2 regions of the Roseixanthobacter psychrophilus genome follow, and region 2 is predicted to be linked to the other one. Evidence: predicted binding sites of a transcription regulator. Region 2 holds the regulator's gene; the other holds the start of a gene.
The links. Region 2 encodes LexA, which represses DNA repair genes until DNA is damaged. Its sites were predicted from a motif close to TGTTCNNNNTGTGTTCNG; they were not measured.

Region 1 (6,298 bases), on a different contig from region 2:
GAAAAGCAGCATGCAGATCGCGGCCAGCGCCGCGCCATATCGCCGGATCATCTCGTCCCCTCGCCCCCGCCGCACGGGCGCAGGGGTGCGGAAAAACGGGGTCCGCGTCAAGCGCGGCGCCGCGCCGGTCTGGCGGCAAGGCGGATGCGCCTATAGATAAGGCTCGACACGCCTTTGCCGGGCGCCCCGCCGGAGATTTCCATGGCCCTTCAGGTCGCGGTCCAGATGGACCATATCGCCCGCATCAATATTGCCGGCGATTCCACGTTCGCGCTTCTGCTCGAAGCCCAGAAGCGCGGCCACGCGCTGGTGCACTACACCCCCGACCAGCTCGCCATGCGCGACGGCAAGGTGTTCGCCACCGTCGAGCCGCTCACCGTCGCCGACGAGGCGGGCAAGCATTTCACCCTGGGCGAGAAACGGCGCGTGGCGCTTTCAGATTATGACGTGGTGCTGCTGCGCCAGGACCCGCCGTTCGACATGGCCTATGTGACCTCAACCCATTTCCTGGAGCGCATCCATCCCAAGACCCTGGTGGTGAATGACCCGGCCCAGGTGCGCAACGCGCCAGAGAAGATTTTCGTCACCGACTTCCCGGACCTGATGCCGCCCACTCTGATCACCCGCGACCTCGCCGAGATCAAGGCCTTCCGCGCCGAGTTCGGCGACGTGGTGATGAAGCCGCTCTACGGCCATGGCGGCGGCGCCGTGTTCCGCCTGACCGCCGACGACCTGAATTTCGGCTCGCTCTATGATTTCTTCGCCGTCACCTTCCGCGAGCCCTGGGTGATCCAGCGCTTCCTGCCGGCCGTGAAGCACGGCGACAAGCGCATCATCCTGGTGGACGGGGAAGCCGCCGGCGCGGTCAACCGCGTGCCCAGCGAAGGCGATCTGCGTTCCAACATGGTGCGCGGCGGCGCGGCAAAGCCCACGGACCTCACCCACCGCGAGCAGGAAATCTGCAGGCGCATCGGCCCGGAGCTGCGCGCGCGCGGCCTGCTGTTCGTCGGCATCGACGTGATCGACGGCAATCTGACCGAGATCAACGTCACCTCGCCCACCGGGCTGCGCGCCATCAAGCGGCTCGGCGGCCCCGATATCGCCGCGCAGATCTGGGATAAGATCGAGGAAAAGCGCGCCGCCTGAACGCGTCCTTATCCCGTGTCGAGGTGACGCCATGCCCCAACCCCTGACCGTTTCCATTCCCCACAAGCTCGGCAAGGCGGAGGCGACGCGTCGCCTGCAGGGCGGCCTCACCAGCGTGCGCGCCAAGTTCGGCGACAAGCTGCAGGTGATGGAGGAGACCTGGACCGATTCCCACCTGCAGTTCCGCGTCGGCGTGCTCGGCCACACCGCCCACGGCACGCTCGATGTGGCCGATACGGCGGTTCATCTCGCCGTGGAATTGCCCTGGCTGCTGCACCTGATGGCGGAGAAGGCGAAGGCGCTGATCCAGAAGCAGGGCAACCTCATGCTGGAGCAGAAAAAGTAAGGTCCGCGACGCTCAGGCGGGCGCAAACACGAGGGTCGCGGTATCCAGCGTGAAGCTGCCGTCGGCCTCGATCGCGAAATGGTCACGCACGTCGCTGACGGCCATCTCCTGCAGCGCGCGGATGGCCGCCGCATGAAGCTCCGATGTATTGATGCGGGCGATCCAGGACCCGAACTCCAGCCGCAGCCGGCCATCGGTGACCGATTGACATGCGAGCCGCGCCTCACGTGCGCGCTCCACCCATTCGCGCACCGCAAAGTCCCGGGCATGGGACGGATCACGCAGCAGTTCGACGGCCTGAAGAAAAGTGTCGAGCACAGCGGATGGCGGGGCGACCACATCCATGAAAATAGCGCGGCCACTTTGTTTCAGCACCCGTCTGGTCTCGGCGAGCCCGGCGGAGAGATCGCGCCAATGGTGCGCGCTGTAGCGCGAGATCACGAAATCGAACGTCGCGTCCGGAAACGGCAGCTTCTCTGCCACGCCCTGTGCGGTTTCGATATTGGCGAGGCCGCGCCGACCCGCCTCGGCCGCTACGGCTTCCAGCATGCGATCGGAGAGATCATAGGCCACCACGTGTGCCACATGGGGCGCCACGGTGAAGCTGACATGGCCGCCGCCGCACCCAAGATCGAGCACGCGGGCCGCACCGCGCCCTGACATCATCTGCGCCAAGGCGTCAAGATCCGCGCCCTTCGCGTGCACCGCGCTTGTCACATAAGCGGCGGCCTGCGGGCCGAACTGCGCGGAGATGAGGCGCTCATGCTCGCCCTCCAGAAGGTCTGTCATCGTCATGATCAGGGCTTTTGGTTCAGGCGCGACCACCGCGCGCGGGGAACAGTTGCGGGCCAATGTCCCAACTCATCGCACCATAGCAATGATGCAGGCGAGGGCAAACGCGACCAGCAGAAAGCGGGCGCATACCGGCATTGCGTTACGCACCGGGCCGAACGCGAGCGGCAGGAGGCGCGCATTGCCGCCAAGGCTGCCCCATTCGGCGGAACCGAAGGGCTCCGGCGCGTCGCGATCGGCCAGCGGGCGGGTCGAGCCTTTGAAGCTGGACGCGTGGGAAGAGGATTGGACATGGGTCATGGATCGACCTTCCGCAGCTGGCACACCGTGCCGGGACATCAAGGGGACGCGCGGCCTCGGCTTCAGCCGAAAGCCGCATTCAAGGCGAAGGCCAGCAACACGACCGGCCCGAAGATCAACACCTTCAGCGCCATGCGGGTCAGCGGCCCGGGAGGGACATGCCCGCCGGAACGACGCCCGAAGAGAGGGAGCGCCTGCCGGCGGGCGTAGGGCGCAAGGTGGAACGGATGCAACTCGGTCATGGGCATATCCTCACGGCAGCCCTTATCCGCCCGCATGTCGTAAGGCCGCCATCGGAAATCCGGTGTTGCGGCGTAAGGGCCACATAAGGGCCAACGTTCCCAATATGTTCTTGTCAGCAGGCGCGCCCTCCACTACCGTAAGATACGGGGCGAGCCGGGGGGCGGGCGTGATCCAGCGTGTAGCGACAGTGGCATTCGAGGGCGTCGATGCCCGGCCCGTGGACGTGCAGGTGCATGTTGCGCCCGGCCTGCCAGCCTTCACCATCGTGGGCCTGCCGGATAAGGCCGTGACGGAAGCCAAGGAGCGCGTGCGCGCCGCCCTCATCGCCTCGGGCCTCGCGCTGCCGGCCCGCCGCATCACCATAAACCTCGCACCGGCCGACCTGCCGAAGGAGGGGTCCCATTACGACCTTCCCATCGCGCTCGGCCTGATGGCCGCCATCGGTGCCATACCGAGCGATGCGCTCGCCGGCTTCACTGTGGTCGGGGAACTCGGGCTCGACGGGTCCATCGCCGCCGTGGCCGGCGTGCTTCCCGCCGCAATCGGCGCCAATGCGCGCGGGCACGGCCTGATCTGCCCCGCCGCCTGCGGCGCCGAAGCCGCCTGGGCCAGCCCCGATATGGAAATCCTCGCACCGCTCTCGCTGATCCAGCTTGCGAACCATGTCACCGGCCGACAAGTTCTGGCCCGCCCTGATCCGCGCCTGCGCCCGCCCGGCGGATCGGACCTGGATCTGAAAGACGTGAAGGGCCAGGAAACCGCCAAGCGCGCACTGGAAGTGGCGGCAGCCGGCGGCCATAATCTGCTCTACGTGGGGCCGCCCGGCGCCGGAAAATCCATGCTGGCGCAACGCCTGCCCTCCATCCTGCCGCCGCTCTCCCCGGTCGAGATGCTCGATGTCTCCATGGTCGCCTCGGTGGCCGGCGCGATCCTCGACGGCGCGCTGGTGGATCGCCGCCCGTTCCGCGCCCCGCACCATTCGGCCAGCATGGCGGCCATGGTGGGCGGCGGGGCGAAGGCCAAGCCCGGTGAGGTTTCGCTCGCCCATCATGGGGTCCTGTTCCTGGACGAACTACCCGAATTCTCGCCCCAGGTGCTGGATTCCCTGCGCCAGCCGCTGGAAACCGGCGATGTGCTGATCGCGCGCGCCAACCACCGCGTCACCTATCCCGCTCGGTTCCAATTGATCGCCGCCATGAACCCGTGCCGCTGTGGCCATGCCGGAGATCCCGGCTTTACCTGCAAGCGGGGACCACGCTGCCAGGAGGACTACCTGGCGCGCCTCTCCGGCCCGTTCCTCGATCGCATCGACATGCATCTTGACGTGCCGGCCGTCACCGCAGCCGATCTGGTTCTTCCCGCGCCGACCGAGGGCTCAAAGGAAATCGCCGCGCGGGTTGCGGCCGCGCGCGCGCTCCAGGCCGAGCGCTATGCCGCCCTCGACCGGCCGGACGTGCGTATCAACGCCCACGCCTCGGGGGCCTTGCTCGAGGTGGTGGCGCGCCCGGATGCAGCCGGACTCGCCTTGCTCCGCGACGCGGCGAGCGCCATGAACCTGTCGGCCCGGGGCTATCACCGCGTGCTCAAGGTGGCGCGCACGCTGGCAGACCTTGCAGGCGCGGAGAGCCTGGGCCGCAAGCATCTGGCCGAGGCGCTGGCCTATCGCGCCATGGCGGAACGGCCACGCGCCGCCGCTTGACCCCCCGCCGCGCCAGCGAGCCCCAGATAGGCGAACGCTACATGGCGTTGATGGCGAGGCCTTCGTAATAGGTGATCTGGCACAGATCGCCCAGCTCCACCTTCTGCAGATCGGCGAGCACCTGCGGATTGGCCGCCTTGACCGTCCGCACCAGCCCGTCCAGGCCCTCGAAGCTGATGGTGCCGTTGGCCTTGTCGATATTCACCAGCATCGAAGTGATGGTGATTTCCCGGAAGCCGTAATCCTCGGGCCAGCCCGGCAGACCGTCCTTGAGCACCAGTTCCGAGATCGCCACGCCCGGCGTACCCTGGTGCGCCTTGCCGAGGGCGGTGACGAGGCCGGGCAGCACCCGGATCAGCAACTGCCGGCTATTGGCGAGCTGCATCACATCTCCTAGCAGCGGCGGCGCGATCACCGCCCAGCGCTTGCCGTTCGGGGTTTCCAGCACCACCCGGCGGGTGGCGGGATCAGCCGAGACGAACCGCGCCTTGTAGCTGAGCACATTCATGGTGCCCACGCCCGGAACGACGATGGTGGAGACCGAGGCGGCAGCCGGCACGGACTGGGCCTGCACCACAGCGGAGCCCGCCACGGCGAGGATGAGGGCGCAACCGGCAATGCGCGACAAAAACCGAATCTTGGACATGACACCCCCGAATCCCTGCAACCTTACGGTATGTCATCGCGCTAGCATGGGTCGCAAGGTCCCGCAATGCGCGGGCGTATGTCATATGACGAAGGCGGGTGTCACATTCCGTCATTGTCACATAGCCGTAGGAAAACTATGGTGAATGTTGTGGTCACGCGGGACAGACGCGCACAATGCGCGGGCCCCGCTTTCGCGCTCGTCAGGGCGGCGTGCGGCGTCCCATGGAACCGCCGCCGGCCAGCGGCGGCCCGAGGAGGGGGTCGTTGCATGAAACGCCAAGAACAGTCCGGTCCCGGATTTGACCCGCAGCCCTTCAGCTGGCCCGCTTTGGTCGGCCGCGGCATTGATGTGGCCAAGGAAGGCTTCGCCAAGTTGCCCGGCAGCAAGTTCGGCGCGCCCTTGTTCGCGCCCCCCGTTGCGCGCGATGCCGGAAAGCTGCCGCTGAATGGCCCGCAGAAGCTGGTCTCGGATTTCCGCGCCTATTCCGGCATCCGCCACCGCGAGGCGGTCCCCTTCGGCGAACCCGTGGTGCTCGGCCGGCTCGGGCCGCTGGAAGTGCGCCTCGCCCGCACCGCGCGCGACGTGCGCCGCGCCCAGCGCCTGCGCTACAAGGTCTTCTACGAGGAGATGTCCGCCGTCCCGGACGCTGCGGCTCGCATCGCCCGGCGCGACGTGGATGCGTTCGACTCCATCTGCGACCACATGCTGGTGCTCGATTATGAGGCCGGCAAGATGGTGCTCGGCCGGCGCAAGCCCAAGGTGGTCGGCACCTATCGCCTGCTGAAGCAGGAGGTCGCGGATCGCCACGGCGGCTTCTATACCCAGAGCGAGTTTGACGTAAACCGCATCGTCGACGCGCATCCGGGCCTGAAATTCCTGGAGCTTGGACGCTCCTGCGTGCTCAAGCCGTACCGCAACAAACGCACCGTCGAGCTGCTCTGGCACGGCGTGTGGGCTTATATCCTGCGCAACAATATCGACGTGATGATCGGCTGCGCGAGCCTGGAGGGAACTGACCCCGAGGCGCTCGCCCTGCAGCTGTCGTTCCTCCACCATCATGCGCTGGCGCCAGTGGAATGGCGCGCCCGCGCCCTCGACAAGCGTTATGTGTCCATGGACCGCA
Region 2 (6,298 bases):
GGATTCGGAGCAGGCGACATGGCCTTGATGCCCGTGGATGAGGCGCTTGCGCTTGTGGTGGCGGGCATCGCTGCGCTGCCGGTCGAGAGCGTGAGCGTGGCCGAGGCCACCGGCCGGGTGCTTGCAAGCGATCTCTGGGCGTTGCGCAGCCAGCCGGCGGCCGACATGTCGGCCATGGACGGATACGCAGTTTCCAGCGCCGACATCGCAGAGGTCCCGGCCACGCTGCGGGTCATCGGCGAATCCGCCGCCGGCCGTCCTTTTGCCGGCACGATCGCGCCGGGCGAGACGGTGCGGATCTTCACCGGGGCCTTGCTACCGCACGGTGCCGACACGGTGGTGATCCAGGAGAACATCACCCGCGACGGCGCAACCATCACCACGACCGTGCATACCGCCCCGCTGCGCAATGTGCGCAAGGCCGGTTTCGACTTCCCGGCCGGCGGCCTCATCCTACGGGCAGGGCATCGCCTCACCGACCGCGACGTGATGCTGGCCGCTGCCGCAAATCATGCGCGCCTTGATGTTCGCGCCCGGCCGAAGGTGGGCATTCTGCAGACCGGCGACGAACTGGTGCGGCCCGGCTCGGGAACCGGCGCGCTCTCGGAGGTGGTGGTCTCGAACGTGTACGGGCTCGCCGCACTTGCGCGCGCCTGCGGCGCGGAGCCGGTGGATCTCGGCCTGGTGGGTGATTCCCTGGAGGCCACCCGCGCCGCCATCCGGGCTGCGGCCGAATCGGGGGTCGACGTGCTGGTGACCTCGGGCGGCGCCTCGGTGGGCGAACACGACCTGATCGCGCCCGCGCTGCGGGACGAAGGGGTCGCCCTCACCATTCACAGAATCGCGCTGCGGCCGGGAAAGCCGCTGATGTTCGGCGCGCGCGGCGCGATGCAAGTGCTCGGGCTGCCGGGCAATCCGGTCTCCGCCTATGTCTGCGCGGTGCTGTTCCTCACCACCTTGCTGAACGCCCTGCAGGGCGCCTCCAGGCTGGCACCGGAGCCCCGGCCGGCACGGCTCGGCGCGCCCACCCGGGCGAACGATTCCCGCATCGATTACATGCGCGCTACCCTCTCCCATGCCGAGGACGGCGCCGTGTGCGCTACCCCTCTGCCGATCCAGGACAGCTCGATGCTCTCGACCCTCGCCGCGGCCGATTGCCTGCTGATCCGCCCCGCCTTTGCCCCTCCGGGCGCGGTGGGCGACCCCTGCATGATCCTCCCGTTTCCCTCCTGAAATACCGTTTACGAGATGTTCACCCTTGCGGAACACAAAAGGAACAGCTAATGCTTGTTCATGATTTGTTTCGTTTTCTGTGATGTCTCTCGGGCATCGCTTGAAAAGCGGAAATTGGGATGGGGGCGGACGAGGCCATGCTGACGCGCAAGCAATACGACCTTTTGCGTTTCATCCATGAGCGCTTGAAAGAGACCGGCGTTCCTCCCTCTTTCGACGAGATGAAGGAAGCGCTGGATCTTCGCTCCAAGTCCGGCATTCATCGCCTGATCACGGCGCTGGAAGAGCGTGGCTTCATCCGCCGCCTGCCAAATCGCGCCCGTGCCTTGGAAGTGGTGCGCCTGCCCGACAGCGCGGCGCCTGGCCTTGCGGCCAGTCGCTCCTCCGGCGGCGGGCGTGGCTTCTCCCCGAGCGTGATCGAGGGCAGCCTTGGACGGGTCCGCCCACCGATGGAAGACGAGGATGCCTCGCCCACGGTCACCGTGCCGGTTATGGGCCGCATCGCCGCCGGCTCGCCGATCTCGGCCATACAGACGCGCAGCCATACCTTGAACGTGCCGCCGGAAATGCTTGGCTCGGGCGAGCATTTCGCCCTTGAAGTGCGCGGCGACAGCATGATCGAAGCCGGCATCCTCGATGGCGACACGGTGCTGATCCGCAAATGCGATACGGCTGAGACCGGCGATATCATCGTCGCTTTGGTGGACGACGAGGAAGCCACCTTGAAGCGCCTGCGCAAAAAGGGCGCCTCCATCGCCCTCGAAGCTGCCAACCCGGCTTATGAGACGCGGATCTTCGGTCCCGACCGGGTGCGCGTCCAAGGCCGGCTCGTGGGATTGATGCGCCGTTATTGAGATCTTCTCGGGCGGCCATCCCTGCCCGCCAGATGTTTTAATCCCTTGAGCTTCGCGCGCTCCCCTCTCTCCCGAATGCGACGGCTGAACTAGCGCAAGGCATCCTCCTGCGCCTGCGAGGCGGAGTTCGATGCCGTCGACGGCTCTGCCATAGGCGGCAACAGTGGCATCCAGGGCCTCTGTCGCTGGGGCGTGCGGGCTGGCGCGACGCGCCAAAGCTCCTCGGGGCGCATGGCGCCGGCGACGTGGAACAGCGCGAGGGTCCCGGTGCGCGCCATGTCTGTCGGTGTGACCACCTGCGCCGGGCATTTGATGGGGGCGGGATTGGGGCTCACCACCAGAACCGCATTCAGGCAATCGGCTTCCAGCCCCTCCGGGCGACGCGAAACAGCGACGATGCCGCCGGACGTGCGGGCCGTGCATCCCATCCGGTCGCAAAGGAAGGCGTCGGCGAGGCCCGGGGATTGCGGGCTGCGTGCATCGCTCTCGCGGCTCAGCCATTGCTCCGCCACCATCTTGTTCGCGGACGCCCCGAGGATCGAGAGCGTCCCGTCCGCGATACGCACCGCCACCGTCCGCCCATCGGGCGCGATGAGAATATCGGGGCGCAGCGGGGCGCCGCCGAGCAAGAAGGCCGCGGCGGCGGGAAGCAATGCAATCGCCGCCAGCCGGGTGCGCATGAGGCACAGGCACAACAGGGCAAGGCTCAGGACAAGGACCGCCACCGGGTTGAACCAATCGGTCCTCAGGCCCGCGCCGGGCAGCGCAGCGACCCGGTCGGAGACCGCGACCATGATGTCGATGCCGACGCCCATCACCGGCCACGCCAGGGAATCCCAGCCGAACGGCAGCAGCAGAACCCCGAGCAGGCCGAACGGCATCACGAGAAAGCTCACCGCCGGCATGGCCGCGAGATTGGAGAGAAGGCCATAGGCGCCGACCCGGTGGAAATGCAGCGCCCCATAAGGCGCCGTCGCAAGCCCCGCCACCAGCGAGGTCAGCGCCAGGGTGCCGACGAACAGCGCGGCTTTCAGCGCGGCGCGTCCCGCCAAGCCGTGCGCCGCCCAACCGAGCCGCAGCGGGCGCAGGCGTTCGAACGCGGCGATAAGCGCCAGTGTCGCCGCGAACGACATCTGCATGCCGGGATCGAGCACCGAGACCGGGGCGATCGCCAGCACCAGCACCGCCGCCACCGCGACGCTGCGCAAGGTCAAAGCGGCCCGCCCCACCATCACCCCCAGCAGCACCAGCCCCAGCATGAGAAACGAGCGCTGCGCTGCGACGTCGTTTCCCGACAGCACGAGATAGGCCGCGCTCCCGAGCAGCGCGCATCCCGCCGCCAGGGATTTCACCGGTGCTCCCAGCGACAGCGGTGGAAATAGTGCGAGCACGCCGCGCACCAGCGCAAACAGCGTGCCCGCCACCAGCGCCATGTGCAGGCCGGAGATGGACAGCACATGGGTGAGGCCCGACAGGCGCATGCTCTCCTCGACCGCCGGGGTGATCGAGGAGCGGTCTCCGGTCACCAAGGCGACCGCGATGTCGGCGGCGGAGCCGCGCAGCACGCGACGGATCTTCTCGGCGAGCGCTACACGCACCCCATGAACGGTTGCGGCGATCTGCACGCTGAAGGGCGGCGCGGTGGCAAGTGCGATCGGCTTCGGCGGACCCAAGGAGAAGCCGACCGCATCGATGCCGGCGAACCAGGGCGCGCGGCCGAAATCATGGGCGCCCGGCATCGCCGGCCCGAGCGGCGGCAGCAGGCGGGCGGGCAGGCTCAGGCTCGCCCCCACCTGCGGCGCCGAGCCGCGCGGCAGCGACAGGCGCACCCGCTCGGGCTTCACATCGAGCCCCTTGGCCTTGGCGGTCTCGACCCGTAGGATGATGCGGTCGGCGCTCGCCCGCTTCTCCAGATGCTCCACATAGCCTGTCAGCTGAACGGTGCCGGCCGGCGGGATGAGGACCGGGCGGGCGATGCGGGCGGTCTGCAGGCAGGCCATCGTGAAGCCGCAACTGAGTGCGAGCACCGCGCTCAGCGCGGCGAACGAGAACGCCCGTGCGCGCGCCGCGATGGTTGCCGCCAGCAGTGCCGCCGTCAGCACGAGGCTGGCGACAAGCGAGGGCTCCTGGTCCGCGCCGAAATAAAGCAGGATCCCGGCCGCGAACAGCACCGGCAGCCACAGCACCAGGCGGCCCGCCTCCGCCTCCGCCATAAGGTCGGCGATGAGGGCGGCGCCGAACCGCGCGCGCAGGTCCGCGAGGAACATGGTCGCGCGCAGCCTTGGCACCGCGCGGCCGGTCCACGCAAGCGCGCGCGCCGCGCCCTTCGCGGCGCGCGGCGGGTCTTCATCGCCGGTGTGTGATGTCCTTGCCATGCCCCCGCGTTCCCCAACGCGCCGGCCTATGCTACACGGGCGCCGCCCGCGCGCCACATGCCGCCGGTCCATACGGCACCTCCGGCGGCGCGCCGCCCCGCTCCAGACCCCCTTTTCGGCGGACCTTCATGTCAGAGATCGTTACGCGCTTTGCTCCCTCCCCCACGGGCTTCCTGCACATCGGCGGCGCCCGTACCGCGCTGTTCAACTGGCTCTATGCCCGCGCCAAGGGCGGCAAGATGCTGCTGCGCATCGAGGACACCGACCGCCAGCGCTCCACCAAGGAAGCCATCGACGCGATCCTCGACGGCTTGAGCTGGCTCGGCATCGAATGGGACGGCGACACGGTCTATCAATTCTCCCGCGTCGCCCGGCATCAGCAGGCGGTCGCGGACATGCTGGCGCTGGGCAATGCCTATCCTTGCTATGCCACGGCCGAAGAGCTGGAGGAGATGCGCGAGACCGCCCGCAAGGAAGGCCGTCCGCCGCGCTATGACGGCCGCTGGCGGGATCGCGATCCCGCCGAGGCCCCCGCCGACCGCAAGCCGGTGATCCGCCTGCGCGCCCCGCAGGAGGGCGAGACCGTGATTCACGATCTGGTGCAGGGCACCGTCACCTTCCCGAACAAGGATCTGGACGATCTGGTCCTGCTGCGCTCCGACGGCACGCCCACTTACATGCTCGCCGTGGTGGTGGACGATCACGACATGGCCGTCACTCACATCATCCGCGGCGACGACCATCTGACCAATGCCGCACGCCAGACCCAGATCTATCGCGCCCTCGGCTGGGACGTGCCGCAGATGGCCCATATCCCGCTGATCCACGGGCCGGATGGCGCCAAGCTCTCCAAGCGCCATGGCGCGCTCGGCGTCGATGCCTATCGCGCCATGGGTTATCTGCCCGCCGCCCTGCGCAATTATCTGGTGCGCCTCGGCTGGAGCCACGGCGACCAGGAAATGTTCTCCACCGAGGAAATGATTGCGCTGTTCGATCTCGACCATGTGGGCCGCTCGGCCGCGCGGTTCGATTTCCAGAAGCTGGAGAACATCAACGGCCATTACATCCGGGCCAGCACTGACGATGAGCTGTTCGACGCCGTGATCGCCCTCATCCCCTATCTGCCCGACGGCGCCGAGCGGCTGGCGAAGCTGACGGAGGACCACAAGGCGCAATTGCGCGCCGCCATGCCCGGCCTGAAGGAGCGGGCAAAAACACTGGTGGAGCTGCTGGACAATGCCGGCTTCATCTTCGCCGAACGCCCCTTGCCGCTGGAGGAGAAGGCCAGCGCGCTTCTTAGCGACGAGGCGCGGGCCCATCTCGGCGCGCTGCTGCCGGCTTTGGCGGCGGCGGAATGGACCGTGCCGGCCACCGAGGCCGTGGTGCGCGATTATGCGGCGGCGGCGGGCATCAAGCTCGGCGCCGTGGCCCAGCCTCTGCGCGCCGCCCTCACGGGGCGCACCACCTCGCCCCCCATCTTCGATGTTCTCGCGGTGCTGGGGCGCGAAGAGAGCCTCGCGCGGCTCCAGGATCAGGCCACGTGATCGGCCCGTTTCCGCGCAAGCCGCCCGCCGAGGCAAGCGCTGCACCTGAAGTGCATCTCGACCTCAAGGGGCTCAAATGCCCCTTGCCGGCGCTGCGCACCCGCAAGGCGCTGGCGGCGTTGGCGCCGGGCGCACGGCTGGTAGTGACCTGCACCGATCCCATGTCCGTCATCGACATTCCCCATATCGCGCAGCAGACCGGCGATATCTTCGAGGGCCGGACGGTGGAAGCCGGCATCCTCGAGTTCCGCATGCGCAAGGCGGCGAAATAGCCGCGCTCAGCCGCGCTCAG

Region 1: the regulator LexA is predicted to act here: its motif matches at 2,921-2,938, upstream of V5F77_RS00970 (YifB family Mg chelatase-like AAA ATPase).

What each region holds. Positions count from the first base shown of each region.
Region 1 is NZ_JBAFWT010000001.1:214,056-220,353, forward strand. Features, by position in the region: gene V5F77_RS00940 (alpha/beta fold hydrolase) at 1-51, opposite strand, end outside; gene gshB (glutathione synthase) at 202-1,146, shown strand; gene V5F77_RS00950 (polyhydroxyalkanoic acid system family protein) at 1,178-1,492, shown strand; gene V5F77_RS00955 (class I SAM-dependent methyltransferase) at 1,505-2,287, opposite strand; gene V5F77_RS00960 (hypothetical protein) at 2,354-2,584, opposite strand; gene V5F77_RS00965 (hypothetical protein) at 2,647-2,826, opposite strand; gene V5F77_RS00970 (YifB family Mg chelatase-like AAA ATPase) at 2,994-4,526, shown strand; gene V5F77_RS00975 (hypothetical protein) at 4,564-5,172, opposite strand; gene V5F77_RS00980 (GNAT family N-acetyltransferase) at 5,443-6,298, shown strand, end outside.
Region 2 is NZ_JBAFWT010000020.1:47,581-53,878, reverse strand. Features, by position in the region: gene V5F77_RS17360 (molybdopterin molybdotransferase MoeA) at 19-1,233, shown strand; gene lexA (transcriptional repressor LexA) at 1,371-2,087, shown strand; gene V5F77_RS17350 (ComEC/Rec2 family competence protein) at 2,177-4,462, opposite strand; gene gltX (glutamate--tRNA ligase) at 4,591-6,006, shown strand; gene V5F77_RS17340 (sulfurtransferase TusA family protein) at 6,003-6,278, shown strand; gene V5F77_RS17335 (M20 aminoacylase family protein) at 6,295-6,298, opposite strand, start outside.